DNA from 3 places in the Rhizobium etli CFN 42 genome. Region 2 is predicted to be linked to each of the others. Evidence: predicted binding sites of a transcription regulator. Region 2 holds the regulator's gene; each other region holds the start of a gene.
What was found. The regulator PhoB, encoded in region 2, activates phosphate uptake and scavenging genes when phosphate is short. The targets are predictions, from matches to a motif close to TGTCATNNANCTGTCAT.
Positions count from the first base shown of each region.

Region 1 (5,126 bases), 1.9 Mb from region 2:
GATTGCGGCGGCGACGATGATCGCGGTGCCGTGCTGGTCGTCGTGGAAGACCGGAATTTTCATCTTCTCGCGTAGGCGCCGCTCGACCTCGAAACATTCCGGCGCCTTGATGTCTTCGAGGTTGATGCCGCCGAAGGTCGGTTCCAGCGATGAAACGGTCGAGACCATCTGCTCGACGCTTGCCGCGTCGATCTCGATGTCGAAGACATCAATGCCGGCGAATTTCTTGAAGAGAACGGCCTTGCCCTCCATGACCGGCTTCGAAGCCAGCGGGCCGATATTGCCAAGTCCGAGCACGGCAGTGCCGTTGGAAATCACAGCGACAAGATTGGCGCGCGAGGTATAATCGGCCGCTGTCTCCGGATTGTCACGGATGGCAAGGCAGGGGGCGGCAACGCCGGGTGAATAGGCAAGCGCCAGATCGCGCTGGTTGCCGAGCGGCTTGGTCGCCTGAATCTCCAGCTTGCCGGGACGGGGATAGCGATGGAAGAAGAGCGCCTGCTCGTCGAGATCGCCGCCCGGCAGGTTCTTGTCCGCCTTGGATTTATCCTGATGATCCATTGCCGCCTCCGTGCACGTCTTTTTCTGGAGTTCCCTCCATACATCAATCGGATACGGGCGACAGTATGGAAATGGGGAATGAGGAAAGTTTTCGCGTTGGAGGGGCGGTATGAGGCGTGATTGCAGGCTGGACCGTCCACGTCTTCATCCTGCGGGAATGATGCCTGACCTGAAGGAGGCGCAGAGACTCCGCGACGCTTCTTCCTCAGAAAGTTCTTTCGCACAGCGCAACGAGCGCCGCCGCCTACAACTTATGGGCTAATTCACGGGGATTGCTGCATGGCGGAGTTCGGATCAAATTCGAATGTCAATTCAACATCAAACCACAGGTTTCTTCAGCCGCGCCGGAGCTAATCCTTTTCGAAACTTGTTTGCGGCTGTTGGCAAGCGCAAAATGCCTGCCGCGACGGTGCGGGGCGCCGGTCGCAGGGAGGAAATCATGGACAATTTGAACCTGACGACCCTGCAAAAGGGGCAGACAATGGTCGATGACGTGGCCATGGATGCTTTTGCCAGTGGATTTCGCGGCAATCTCCTGACCAGCGGCGATACGAACTACAATGAGGCGCGGGCGATCTGGAATGCGATGATCGACCGCCGGCCGGGCCTTATCGCGCGTTGCGCGGGTGCTGCCGATGTGGTGCGTGCGGTGCGGTTTGCACGCGACAATAATCTGCTCGTCTCGGTGCGCGGCGGTGGCCATGGCATTGCCGGCAACGCCGTCTGCGAGGGTGGTGTCGTCATCGACCTGTCGGCGATGAAATCGGTCCGGGTCGATCCCGAGATACGACGCGCCAGGATCGAGCCGGGTGCCACACTTGGCGACATCGACAAGGAAACGCTGGCCTTTGGGCTGGTACTGCCGACTGGCATCAATTCGACGACCGGCATCGCCGGGTTGACGCTCGGCGGTGGTTTCGGCTGGCTCACCCGTAAGTTCGGGCTGACCCTCGATAATCTGGTTTCGGTCGATGTGGTGACGGCCGCTGGCGAACTGGTCAAGGCGAGCGAGACGGAAAGACCGGATCTCTTCTGGGCACTACGTGGCGGCGGTGGTAATTTCGGCGTCGTCACCTCCTTCGAATTCCAGCTCAACCCGCTGCATTCCGAAGTGCTCGCGGGGCTGGTGGTGCATCCCTTCGACGATGCGGAGAACGTTCTGCGGGAATATCGTGAGGCCCTGGATGCGGCCCCCGATGAACTGACCTGTTGGGTGGTGATGCGCCAGGCTCCGCCGCTGCCGTTCCTTCCAGCGGAATGGCATGGCAAGGAGATCGTAGTGCTCGCCATGTGCTATTGCGGCGACATTGCAGCCGGTGAACCCGCAACGGCGCGATTGCGGGCGATCGGGAAGCCGATCGCCGACGTCGTGGGTCCCGTGCCATTTACCGGCTGGCAGCAGGCCTTCGATCCGCTTCTGACACCGGGGGCGCGCAATTACTGGAAGAGCCAGGATTTCGCCGCACTTTCGGATGCGGCGATCGATGTTCTCCTCAGCGCCGTGCGTAAGTTACCGGGACCGGAATGCGAAATATTCATCGGCCATGTCGGCGGCGCGGCTGGCCGTGTTCCGACTGAAGCCACGGCGTTTCCGCAGCGCAGCTCGCATTTCGTCATGAATGTTCATGCACGCTGGCGGGAAGGCTCGATGGACGGAAGTTGCATCGGCTGGGCGCGCGAGCTGTTCGACGCGACCAAACCGCATGCGGTCGGTACTGCCTATATCAATTTCATGCCGGAGGACGAGACGGATCGGGTTGAGATGGCTTACGGCGCCAATTATGCGCGTCTCGCTGAAATCAAGCTGCGCTACGATCCGAACAATCTGTTCCGCATGAACCAGAATGTGAAGCCGATGGCGGCTGTGCGGGCCGCCTGATCGATAAGGCTCGGCGACTGCAAAAATCCTTCCCCCACTAAGGGGGAGGGAGCAAGTCGTGGTGCGCCAACTGGAGCAGACACCGAAACGATGAAATGGATCCGAGCCTCATCTTTGCTGTGCAGGATCAGCCACCAAGTCTCGGGGTGATCGTCACGTCGGCACCATGGGCATCGCGCAGCTCGCCTTCCTCTCCAGGCAGCCGGTCGGCCGCACGGTGCAGCAGGATTGACGCATAGCCTTGCGAGCGCGTGCCCTCGATCAGCGTAACGTCGGCATTTCCGGGATTGTCGGAGCGCTCGAACCATTCGACAGGGCGGTGCAGAAAGTTCATTTCGACCGCCCGATTGGTAACGCCGTGGCCGACAATGGCGATGTTCTGGTCGTCGTTCTCGCCGTCGCGCATGACCGTCTGGAGGAAGAGGCGAACCCGTTGGGCAACATCCGCCCGGCTTTCGCCATCGGGTGGACGCGCATAAAACTTGCCGCTATTGCTGCGTAGCCGCGCCCATTTTTCGAATTCTTCCGGGAACTTCTGTTTTCTTTCGGCCTGGTCATAGATTTCGGTGAAGAGGCCGAAATCCTGTTCGCGCAGCAGATAATCTTCCCTGACATCGCTGACGAAATCTTCCGGAAGGGCTTCGAGCAACGCATCCTTGCTCTGTCGTGTTCTCAGAAACGGGGAGTACCAGATGCGCAGCTTCTGAAATCCGTCATCCGGCAATCCCCGCAGATAGGATGTGATCACGCAGCCGGCCTCCAAAGCCTGCCGATAGCCCCATTGCGTCAGGGGCACGCTGTGATCGCCGAACTGGCGATAGGCCCGTTCGTCGATGTTGCCGAGGGATTCGCCGTGGCGAACGAGAAAAAGGCGCATCAGCCTCCCCGCATTGCGGACGTGGAATCGCCGCATCATGAACGCGAGCGATGCGCAGGGCAACATTGCGGGAAGGCAATTTGCGCCGCGACGATAAGCTTATTCCACTTGGGATAACCAGCTTCGCAGGGCTTTTCCCCAGCTTGTCATCTTCCTGAAACACGAGTCTGGTTTTGGAAGGCTAGATGAAAGATGGGGCATGAGCGGCAGCTCGTGATAGACATGATGGAACCCAGACATTTCCGCACGCTCTTCATTTCCGATGTCCATCTCGGCTCGAAGGCCGCGAAGGCTGATTTCCTGCTGGATTTCCTGCGCTACCACGAGGCGGACACGATCGTGCTCGTCGGCGACATCGTCGACGGCTGGCGCCTGAAGCGCAACTGGTATTGGCCGCAGGTCTGCAACGACGTCGTCCAGAAGCTGTTGCGCAAGGCGCGCAAGGGGACCCGCGTCGTTTATATCCCAGGCAATCATGACGAATTTCTACGCGACTTCCCGGGCATGCATTTCGGCGGCATCGAGGTCGTCGAGCGTATGATGCATGTCGGCGCGGACGGCAAGAAATACCTGATCCTGCACGGCGACGAGTTCGACGTCGTCGTCCGTAACGCCCGCCTGCTCGCCTATCTCGGCGACTGGGCCTATGATACGGCGATCCGGATCAACATTCTGCTCGCGGCCGTACGCCGCCGCCTCGGCATGCCCTATTGGTCGTTCTCCGCCTGGGCGAAGCTGCAGGTCAAGCATGCGGTCAATTTCATCGGCGAGTTCGAGCGCGTCGTGGCCGAAGAGGCCCGCAAGAGCGGCGCCGACGGCGTGATCTGCGGTCACATCCACCACGCCATCATCCAGGACATGGACGGCATTCGCTACATCAACACGGGTGACTGGGTGGAAAGCTGCACGGCGGTTGCCGAACATGCCGACGGCACCTTCGAACTGATCACCTGGCGGGCGCTTGCCATCGCCGTACCGGCGCTTACCGCCGTTGAGCGTCCCGAAGAGGCGGAACTCGCCCCGCAGGCGGCGTGATTTTAGCGCCGCCGCAATCGTGACGGCTCTCCAGCAATTTAGCCGTTACTGCGAGGTGACAGGCCAATTTATTTCTTAAAACGTTTCCGGACGGCTATTTCTCGCAATAGTCGCCTCCCGGGTGGTGTGTTAGGACAACGTCCAGTTTCCTTCAGGTCCACCCATGATTCCCGCTCAACATTTCCCGGGTGAGGGAGCGCCGCCGCGCTTCCGGCTGCTCAGCGCGCTATCCTATTGCGCGCCGCTTCTCGTCAATGGCGTTGTGCTGCCATTCTTCCCGGTATGGCTGGAAACCCACAGTTTCAGCGACCATGAAATCGGCATCATCCTTGCCATACCCATGGTCGTTCGCGTCCTGGTGGCGCCTGTCGTCGCCATGATCGCCGACCGCATGAAGGAGCGCGCCGACGTGTTGCTCTGGTCGAGCGCCCTGTCGCTGCTGACGGCAATCGCGCTTTATTGGACAACGAGCTTCTGGCCGGTGACGATCGTCTTCGCCCTGCAGGGCGCTACCTTTGCGCCTTATCTGCCGGTCGTCGAATCGATCGTGATTTCGGGCGTGCGCCGCTGGGGACTCGACTATGGGGCAATGCGGGTGTGGGGGTCGATCGCCTTCATCATCTCGACGCTCCTCGGCGGTCAGCTGATAAGTCGGTGGGGCGGCAGCATGGTGCTCATCGTCATGGTGTTCGGCTTCACGATGACGGTGGTGATGGCGATCTTCTGTCCGCGGATCGGGCCGACGCGGCGGCGCGGCCAGCCGATCGACCTTCC
Region 1 is NC_007761.1:2,456,908-2,462,033, reverse strand. It holds gene RHE_RS12030 (NADP-dependent malic enzyme) at 1-561, opposite strand, end outside; gene RHE_RS12025 (FAD-binding oxidoreductase) at 1,001-2,440, shown strand; gene RHE_RS12020 (histidine phosphatase family protein) at 2,568-3,317, opposite strand; gene RHE_RS12015 (UDP-2,3-diacylglucosamine diphosphatase) at 3,510-4,352, shown strand; gene RHE_RS12010 (MFS transporter) at 4,516-5,126, shown strand, end outside.
Region 1: RHE_RS12015 (UDP-2,3-diacylglucosamine diphosphatase) is a predicted target of PhoB. The motif match lies at 3,462-3,478, and genes of this name have one in related genera.

Region 2 (5,126 bases):
CGGTGTCGCCGATCGTCTCGGCGCGGCCGAGCTGCATTTCGGTACCCGACAGGAACAGCGTTTCGCCGCCGAGCTGGCGCATGCCGACGTCGAAGGAGACGCGGGTGCGCGTCGACGGCTTCTCGAAGATCATCGCCAGCATCTTGCCGGCGAGCGGCTTGTCGCCCTTGCCAGCCTTGAAGGCCTGCTTGCGAGAAAGCGCGTCGTTCATGATGGTTCTGAGGTCGGCCGATGTAACGGCCGAAAGATCGAGGAAATGTTTAGGAGCCATGTTCTTACCTGTCGTGCGCCCGAAGGCGGCGATCCCTTCAAGCCGTCTTCTTGATCTTGGCGGCGCGGATGCTCTCGGCGGCGCGCTCGAGGCGCGCGAGCCCCTCGCGGGCTTCCTCGGCGGTGACCACCAGCGGCGGAAGAAGGCGGATGACGTTGTCGCCGGCCGGCACGCCGAGCAGATGCGCGGCGCGGATCGCCTGCAGCAATTCGGCCGAGGGAACCGCAGCCTTGACGCCGAGCAGAAGCCCCTCGCCTCGGATATCCTCGATCACATCGGGATAACGGTCCTTCAGCGAGGCCAGCCCCTGGCGGAAGACGAGCGCGACGTCGCGCACATGCTCCAGGAAACCCTCGGCGAGGATGACGTCGAGCACGGCACTGCCGACGGCCATGGCCAGCGGATTGCCGCCATAGGTCGAACCATGCGTGCCGGCCTTCATGCCGGAGGCAGCCTCGGCCGTGGCAAGGCAGGCGCCAAGCGGGAAACCGCCGCCAATGCCCTTGGCAACGGCCATGATATCAGGCGTGATGCCGGACCATTCATGAGCGAAGAGCTTGCCGGTGCGGCCGACGCCGGTCTGGACCTCGTCAAGGATCAGAAGCAGGCCGTTCTCGTCGCAAATCCGGCGGAGCGCCTTCATGAACTCAGTCGTGGCGGGACGCACGCCGCCCTCGCCCTGCACCGGCTCGATTAGGATTGCTGCCGTCGCATCGGTGATCGCGGCGCGGACCGCTTCGATATCGCCGAACGGCACCTGATCAAAACCCGGCGCCTTGGGGCCGAAGCCTTCGAGATATTTCTCCTGGCCGCCGGCGGCGATCGTCGCAAGCGTGCGCCCATGGAAGGCCCCTTCGAAGGTGATGATGTGGAAACGCTCGGGATGGCCTTTGGAAAACTGATAGCGGCGAGCCGTCTTGATGGCGCATTCGAGCGCCTCGGCACCGGAATTGGTGAAGAACACCTTGTCAGCGAAGGTGGCGTCCGTCAGGCGTTTGGCCAGGCGCTCCTGGCCGGGGATTTCATAGATGTTGGAGAGGTGCCAGACCTTGTCGGCCTGCTCCTTCAAGGCGGCGACCACATGCGGATTGCCATGGCCGACGGAGGTGACGGCGACACCGGCGCCGAAATCGAGATAACGCTCGCCGCTCTCGGTGATCAGCCATACGCCCTCGCCTCGCTCGAACCGCAGCGGGGCACGAGAATAGGTGTCATAAAGCGGCGCGGCTTCGGCCATGGCGCGGGTCTCCCGATCAGCGTTGTCAATCGCCGGACTCCGGCTAAGAAAACCAGGCCCGAAAAATCAAAAATGCCGCCTTTCGGCGGCAAGCGGTACTATTTCCTTTTCGCGCTGCAATGTCAACAAAACTGCGGCCTTAGCGTATGCAGCAAGCTTGTACAGCGGCACTTTCGGCCTTCAACAGGCATTATTGCAGAAATGACACGCAGAGGCAGCAAGTTGGGGAAAACTTGAAATTCGATTCATCCGGATTCCCGCGACTCTTGTCACGGAGTCAGCCTCACACTAGGTTAAAGTTCAATTACTAGACTGCATGCGGCGGAACTAGTCACCAAAATTGATCAAGCGTTTCTTGTTTCGGAGGCTTCCGGGACAACGGTGAGGGATTCTGCCATCACCAACGCAAAAGGTGGAGACAGGGCATGAACTGGACAGACGAGCGGGTCGAGAAACTCAAGAAGCTTTGGGCCGAAGGACTGAGCGCCAGCCAGATTGCTGCGCAGCTTGGCGGGGTCAGCCGAAACGCCGTTATCGGCAAGGTGCACAGGCTCAACCTTCCCGGCCGCGCCAAGGCCGGCGGCACAGCCACAGCGGCGCGCACGCCGAAGCGTCAGACATCCGCGCCGCGCGCGCCGAACTACGCCTCCCGGATCGCCACCCGCACCGTGACCCGCCAGCAGGGCGCAACCCTGCTGAAGGAAGAGATCGAGATCGAAACGGTCGAGGAAATGGAATACGTGCCGAAGGGCAACGTGGTCGTGCCGATTTCCCGCCGCCTCGGCCTGACGGAACTGACCGAACGCACCTGCAAATGGCCGGTCGGCGATCCGCTGAAGGACGATTTCCACTTCTGCGGCTGCGAATCCCCTGACAATTCGCCCTATTGCAGCTACCACCAGAAGCTTGCCTACCAGCCGATCAACGAACGCCGCCGGGCGGCAGCGCGGGTCAGCTGAGCGGGCAAACCATTGCTGGAAATGCGAAACGGGCCTCGTGGCCCGTTTTTTTATGGAATGGTGGAGCTGTGGCTGTAGGTGCTGATACGGCAAAGATCACGAACCACACGGTCTCAGAGCAATCCAGGAGAAGCCTGAAGCGATTTTCATTCAGGAATTGCGTAAGACGGCTCTTGCTTCCATGGAGAGCTGAACCGCTCCAGCTCGACTGCTTCAGACCTCTCGCCTCTTGCCGGCCGCCTTCCCCAAACTCCGTCATCCCAGGGCTTGACCCTGGGATCCACAACCAAGCACGCCGCTTCAATTTGTTCGCCTGCAGTGGGATGCCATCACTCTTTCCGCCGTGCCAGCCGCATGGATCCCAGGGTCAAGCCCTGGGATGACGGAGAAGAGGTTGTGCCGAATACACATAAGCTGCGCCGGCGGGTTGAAGGGAGTGGGGAAGGCTGCACCGGTGGGAATGCCGACCACACACACCCTCAGCTTAGGCTTCCATCGAATAGCCGGCGCCGCGGACGGTGCGGATGACGTCCTGCATATTGGAGAAGTTCAGCGCCTTGCGCAGGCGGCCGACATGGACGTCGACCGTGCGTTCGTCGACATAGATGTCGTGGCCCCAGACGCCGTCGAGAAGCTGCGAGCGGGAAAAGACCCGGCCCGGCGACGACATCAGGAACTCCAGCAGGCGGAATTCGGTCGGGCCGAGGCGGACTTCGCGGCTCTTGCGATGGACGCGATGGGTTTCGCGGTCGAGCTCGATATCGCCGCATTTCAGCACCGAGGACAGCACCTCGGGACGGGCACGGCGCAGCATCGCCTTGACGCGGGCGACGAGCTCGGGAGTCGAAAACGGCTTGACGACATAATCGTCGGCGCCAGTGGACAGGCCACGGACACGCTCGCTCTCCTCGCCGCGCGCCGTCAGCATGATGATCGGCAGCCGCTCGGTTTCCGGCCGCATGCGCAGGCGCCGGCAGAGTTCGATGCCGGAGACGCCGGGCAGCATCCAGTCGAGGATGAGAAGGTCGGGCGTGCGCTCCTGAAGCCTGATTTCGGCCTCGTCGCCGCGCAGGATGGTATCGACCTCGAAGCCTTCCGCTTCGAGATTATAGCGAAGGAGCACGCTGAGCGCCTCCTCGTCTTCAACAACTGCGACTCTCGGGATCATGCGTCTCCGTCTCCTCGCGCACAAGCCTTAAATCGGGACGATTTAATCAGGCGTCCTGCGCAAATTCAGAAATTGGCTGCGACCTCTTTGCGCGCCCCTAACTGGCGCGCACGCAAGTGACTGGTCCGGGCGGCGGGCCCGGGCGGCTCGCTCGGAACGATTATTCCGTCGCGGCGCCGACGGTGTTGGCGCTGTCATCCTTCGGACGATCGCCTTCCGGCTGGGCGCCCGTCGCCATGTAGTAGATCGTCTCGGCGATGTTGGTGGCATGGTCGCCGATGCGCTCGATGTTCTTGGCGCAGAAGAGCAGATGCGTGCAGCTCGTGATGTTGCGCGGATCTTCCATCATGTAGGTCAAGAGCTCGCGGAACAGCGAGGTGTACATCGCGTCGATCTCGTTATCGCGTTCGCGGATGGCGGTCGCCTTGTCGGCGGCGCGTGTCGTATAGACATCGAGCACTTCCTTGAGCTGGACGAGCGCCAGCTCGGACAAGTGCTCGAGACCGCGGGCGAGCTTGCGCGGAACGCCGGTGCTCTGCACGGCGATGACGCGCTTGGCGGTGTTCTTGCCGAGGTCGCCCACGCGTTCGAGGTCGGCGGCGATGCGGATCGAACCCATGATTTCGCGCAGATCCGCGGCCATCGGCTGGCGGCGGGCGATGGTGACGATCGCCTTGTCGCCGATCTCGCGTTCGGTGTGATCGAGGATCACATCGTCGGAGATGACCTTCTGCGCCAGCGCCGTATCGCCGTTGACCAGCGCCCGTACGGATTCGGCGACCATCTGCTCGGCCAGGCCGCCCATTTCGGAAATGCGCCTGGAGAGGAACTTCAGATCATCATCATAGGCAGAATAAATATGTGTCGATGCCATGGGGCTTTGTCCTCGAATAACGGGAAGGCTTCGGATGACCGCAATCAGCCGAAGCGACCCATGATGTAGTCCTGGGTGCGCGGATCGTCCGGATTGGTGAACATCTTGTCGGTGTCGTTTTCCTCGACGAGGTTGCCGAGGTGGAACATGGCGGTGCGCTGCGACACGCGCGCGGCCTGCTGCATTGAGTGGGTGACGATGACGATCGTGTAGTTCTCGCGCAGTTCGTGGATCAGTTCCTCGACCTTGGCCGTGGCGATCGGGTCGAGCGCCGAGCAGGGCTCGTCCATCAGGATGACCTCAGGGCTGACGGCGACGGCACGGGCAATGCACAGGCGCTGCTGCTGGCCGCCGGAAAGGCCGGTGCCGGATTCGTGCACGCGGTCCTTGACCTCGTTCCACAGGCCGGCGCGCTGCAGGCTGCTCTCGACGATCTGGTCGAGATCGGCCTTCGACTTCGCCAGTCCATGGATGCGCGGGCCGTAGGAGACGTTTTCATAGATCGACTTCGGGAACGGATTCGGCTTCTGGAATACCATGCCGACGCGGGCGCGCAGCTCGACGACGTCGATATCCGGATCATAGATATCGTCGCCGTCGAGGGTGATCTTACCGGC
Region 2 is NC_007761.1:531,076-536,201, reverse strand. It holds gene argF (ornithine carbamoyltransferase) at 1-271, opposite strand, end outside; gene RHE_RS02610 (aspartate aminotransferase family protein) at 309-1,508, opposite strand; gene RHE_RS02605 (GcrA family cell cycle regulator) at 1,934-2,467, shown strand; gene phoB (phosphate regulon transcriptional regulator PhoB) at 2,952-3,635, opposite strand; gene phoU (phosphate signaling complex protein PhoU) at 3,796-4,509, opposite strand; gene pstB (phosphate ABC transporter ATP-binding protein PstB) at 4,554-5,126, opposite strand, start outside.

Region 3 (5,126 bases), 1.2 Mb from region 2:
ACGACCGGTCGCCGCCCGCCTCTGGGGCACGTTTTCCGGATATGGCAGCTTTGTCGCCCATGCCGGGGGCGCGCCGTTTCAGATCTATGCCCTACCGCTCAAACTGGAGCCGCGCGAATATACCGGCACCAGCGTGCGCTTCTTCGCAATCCTCAACGCCATCAAGCTCATTCCCTACTTTGCCCTCGGCCAGCTCGACACGCAGAACCTGGCGACCTCCGCCACGCTCCTGCCTTTCGCGCCGCTCGCCACCCTTGCCGGCGCCTGGTGCGTGCGCCGCATGAAACCGCAGATCTTTTATCCCTTCATGTATACGATGGCGCTCATCGCGGCCCTTCTGATCATGCGCGAGGGCCTCGGCTGGTAAGCGCGGCAGCACGCTGCAATGCACAATTTCCTTGCTGCAACGGCCGGTTTGACGTAGCGTTTCTGCTATGTCGAACACGGACCCTTTCTCTGCGATTGCCGACCCGAACCGGCGCTTTCTGCTGGAGGAATTGCGGCGCGCGCCGCGAACGGTCAACGAGCTTGCCGAGGGCCTGCCGATCAGTCGTCCCGCTGTCTCGCAGCACCTGAAGGCACTGCTCGAAAGCAATCTTGTCTCCGTGACCTCGGAAGGTACGAAACGCATCTATGCGGTCAACAACCGTGGCTTTGACAAGCTCAATCTGTGGCTGGATCAGTTCTGGGCCTGACGCCCATGACGCCCTGACGCACTCATTATCACGCCATTGCTGACAAGCAGACGCAAACGCGCCAGCCGCGATGCCGCGAGCATCGGGCTGGCGCAATTCTGGTGTCAAATCACCGGGTCTTGCAAATTTTTGGCGGAATGGATGGTTTACCTCTTACGCAAGAAGATCGTCCGGCGACCCTTGGGAAGATTTAATGGACGGATGACTTGAGACGCTGAATCTCGTCCTTGATGCGCAGCTTGCGGCGCTTGCATTCAGCAATTTCCGTATCGGAGATCGAAGGAGCTGTTCTGAGTGCATGCAGCTCCTCCTCGAGAGCGACATGCTTTTTCTGGAGTGATTCAAGATGAGCTTCAACTGTCATTTGACCCTTCCTTCCTCTTACCCTCCCCGGCCATCATCGTCGGGGATCAAGGTGTCAACGCGCCGGACTGTGACATATTTTTGACGGCTTGTCGAAGGCGAAAAGATGAAGATGAGATGGCAAATTCATGATCAAGACTAACTAGCCGTTACCCGTATTTGGTGATAGGAGCTTGCGGAAATCATCGGCAGATCGGACAAGGTCCGAGGACGATAACGGGGAATGCATATGGCCGATCAGGAACAGGCGGAAATCAGGCTCATGGTGGCGCGTCTGCGCCAGGAGCACGAGGATTTCGACGCTGCGATCAACGCCATGATCGAGACCGGATGCGACGCTTTGCGAATCCAGCGCATGAAGAAGAAGAAGCTCGTCATCAAGGACAAGCTCTCCAAGCTGGAAGACCAGATCGTTCCCGACATCATTGCCTGAAAGGAACGGCCGCAGGATGACAGATAGACCACTCGTCGCCATCATCATGGGCAGCCAATCCGATTGGGAGACCATGAAAAACGCGGCCGACACGCTGGAAGCGCTGGAAATCGCTTATGATGCGCGCATCATCTCAGCGCACCGTACGCCCGAGCGCATGATGAATTTCGCCAAGGGCGCGCGTGCGGAAGGCTTCAAGGTCATCATCGCCGGTGCTGGCGGCGCCGCGCATCTGCCAGGGATGACCGCGTCGATGACGACGCTGCCGGTCTTCGGCGTGCCGGTCCAGTCGAAGACGATGTCCGGCCAGGACAGCCTTCTTTCCATCGTGCAGATGCCGGCCGGCATTCCGGTTGGGACCCTCGCCATAGGCAAGGCGGGTGCGGTCAACGCCGCTCTTCTCGCCGCCGCCGTGCTGGCCCTTTCCGACGAAGAGATTGCCGACAGGCTCGATGAATGGCGCGAGCGCCAGAGTGCTGCCGTCGCCGAATATCCAATGGACGACCAATGACCATAGGAACGATCGGCATTGTCGGCGGCGGCCAACTGGGCCGCATGCTGGCCATCGCCGCCGCCAGATTGAATTTCCGTACTGTCATCCTCGAGCCGCAACTCGACTGCCCCGCCGCCCAACTGGCGAACCGGCAGATCGTCGCCGCCTATGACGATCCGGCGGCACTGGCCGAACTGGCAGACGCCTGCGATGTCGTCACCTACGAATTCGAGAACGTGCCCGTCGCGGCCGCAGAAACGCTTTCGGCCAGCATTCCGGTCTATCCGCCGCCGAAGGCGCTGGAAGCCGCCCAGGACCGCCTGATCGAAAAGCGCTTCCTCAACGATTGCGGCATCACCACCGCCCGCTTTCACGCGATCGACAGCCAGGCCGATCTCGAGGCGGCACTTAAGGACTTCGGCGGTCAGGGCGTATTGAAGACCCGCCGGCTCGGTTATGACGGCAAGGGACAGAAGGTTTTCCGTTCGGTGGCCGACAGCCCGGAGGGCGCCTATGCCGCGCTCGGCGCCGTACCGCTGATCCTCGAAAGCTTCGTCGCCTTCGAACGCGAGGTCTCGATCATCGCCGCGCGCACCGCGGACGGGACGGTCGTTTGCTTCGATCCTGCCGAAAACGTACACCGCAACGGCATCCTCCATACCTCGACGGTTCCCGCCGCGATCTCCGCAACGACGGGCGAAGCCGCACGCCGTTCGGCCGAAAAAATCCTCGCGGCATTGAACTATGTCGGCGTCATCGGCATCGAATTCTTCGTGCTTGCGAACGGCGGCCTGATCGCCAACGAGATGGCTCCGCGCGTCCACAATTCGGGACACTGGACCGAGGCGGCCTGCGCCGTCAGCCAGTTCGAGCAGCATATCCGTGCCGTCGCCGGCCTGCCGCTCGGCGATGGCGCCCGCCATTCCGACTGCGTCATGCAAAACCTGATCGGCGACGATATCCTTGCCGTTCCCGAGTGGCTGCGACGCCCCGATACGCTGGTCCATCTCTACGGCAAGACAGAGTGGCGCCCCGGCCGCAAGATGGGCCATGTCACCACACTGGCGCCGAAATCCCCGCTTTAGCGGTGAGAAAACGGCCTGGCAGCTTGGGAAAAACACCGCCACGTGGTTGACACGGAAAAGGTGACGGGGTATCTGCACCCCCACCTAAAGAGCGCGCCCCGACGGCGCGCTTTTGATTGTTAAAGTTACGGGCGAATGTGAATTCCCCCTATAGAGATCGCGGATCAGAAAAATGAAGATCAAGAATTCGCTCAAGTCGCTCAAGGCTCGCCACCGTGACAACCGTCTCGTTCGCCGCAAGGGCCGCATCTACATCATCAACAAGCTGAACCCGCGCTACAAGGCTCGTCAGGGCTGATTGCGCCAATTCGGATTTGTGCGCCGCGCAGATTGCGTCGACGGACATCCGGTGGGTCGCTGCGGTGATCACGTCTAATTTGTTTGATCTTCGGCGCTGGCGGACTAATATGTCCGCCATGCGCCTTTTTGCTTTGACGTCAGCCATGCTGCCGCTCGCCTTCATCCTCTCCACCTCCCCGTTTCCGGCCACCGCGGCGGAAAAGAACGTCATTGTCGAGCAGAGGAATGCCAGTAGTTCGCCGAAGCAGCGTCTCGACCAGCTCTTCAGCCAGCTGAAGCGCGAGCGTGATCCTGATAAGGCCAGCAGCATTGCCAACGAAATTCGTCTGGAATGGAATGATTCCGGCAGCGCGACGATCAATCTGCTGATGCAATGGGCCGACAAGGCGATCGAGGAAAAGCGCAATCCCGCCGCTCTCGATTTCCTCGACGAGGCGATTGCCCTCAAGCCCGATTATGCCGAGAGCTGGAATCGCCGTGCCACGCTGAATTTCGTCATGGGCAATTACCGCAAGTCGATGTCCGACATCGAACATGTGCTGAATATCGAGCCGCGCCATTTCGGCGCGCTCTCCGGCATGGCCGCGATCCTCAGCAATTCCGGCAACGACCAATTGACGCTGAAGGCCTGGGAACGGTTTCTCGACATCTATCCCGCCGATCGCACTGCACAGGAGCAGGTCAACATGCTTGCGGAAAAACTGGCCGGCAATCGAACCTGAAGCCGGCTCACCGAACTTGACCTGCGGCCAGAGCATGCCCGTCGGGCCTCACAAAATCCGTCGATTGTCGCCGTTAAGATCATGCTTGCCGAAGTTTCCGCTCTTCTCGCCCCGCTCGCCGCCGCCATTGGCTACTCCTCTTACAAGGCGCGGCAATTCGAACAGACCTATCCGAATATCGGCGAATTGACGGATGTCGGCGGCTACCGCATGAACGCCGTCCATGTCGAGCGTCCCAAAAATGCGGATCTGCCGGCGCTCGTCTTCATTCACGGCGCCAGTGGCAATCTGCTCGATCAGCTCGTCGCCTTTCGCGCCCGGCTCGAAGGCCGGGCGGAAATGCTGTTCGTCGATCGTCCCGGGCACGGTTATTCCGAACGCGGCGGCCCCCAGAACACCGTACCCTCGGGTCAGGCCGATGCAATCGCCCGACTGATGGAAAAGCGCGGCATCAAGAAGGCGATCATCGTCGGCCATTCCTTCGGCGGCGCGATCACCGCCGCCTTCGGTCTGCGCCATCCGGACAAGACCGAAGGCCTGCTCTTCCTCGCGCCCGCCACCCATCCGTGGCCCGGCGGAATCGACTGGTATTACCACGTGGCGACCGTGCCGGTCATTGGTTGGCTCTTTAACCACGCCATTGTGGTTCCGCTCGGACTGAGGCGGCTGGAGCGGGGCACGCTAAATGTCTTCCGTCCCAATCCACGCCCTGCCGACTACATCGAAAAAACCGGCCCGTCGCTGGTGCTGCGGCCGCGCACCTTCCACAACAATGCCGCCGATTTTAAAAGACTGCTCGCCTATGTGAAGGAGCAGTCGCGGCTCTATTCGCAGATCACCGCGCCGACCGTAATCATAACAGGTGACCGCGACGAGATCGTCTGGGAACACCTGCATTCACGCGGTCTCGCCCGCGACATAGCGGGCTCCGAACTCATCACCATCCGCGGCGTCGGCCACAAGCCGGATTATCTCGCCACCGACGTCGCCATCGCTGCCATGGAAAAGATCGCAGGCAAGCCGCACGACCTCCAA
Region 3 is NC_007761.1:3,718,777-3,723,902, forward strand. It holds gene RHE_RS18030 (sulfite exporter TauE/SafE family protein) at 1-367, shown strand, start outside; gene RHE_RS18035 (ArsR/SmtB family transcription factor) at 435-695, shown strand; gene RHE_RS31860 (YdcH family protein) at 886-1,059, opposite strand; gene RHE_RS18045 (YdcH family protein) at 1,288-1,491, shown strand; gene purE (5-(carboxyamino)imidazole ribonucleotide mutase) at 1,508-2,002, shown strand; gene RHE_RS18055 (5-(carboxyamino)imidazole ribonucleotide synthase) at 1,999-3,069, shown strand; gene ykgO (type B 50S ribosomal protein L36) at 3,242-3,367, shown strand; gene RHE_RS18065 (tetratricopeptide repeat protein) at 3,477-4,091, shown strand; gene RHE_RS18070 (alpha/beta fold hydrolase) at 4,173-5,126, shown strand, end outside.
Region 3: RHE_RS31860 (YdcH family protein) is a predicted target of PhoB. The motif match lies at 1,165-1,181, and genes of this name have one in related genera.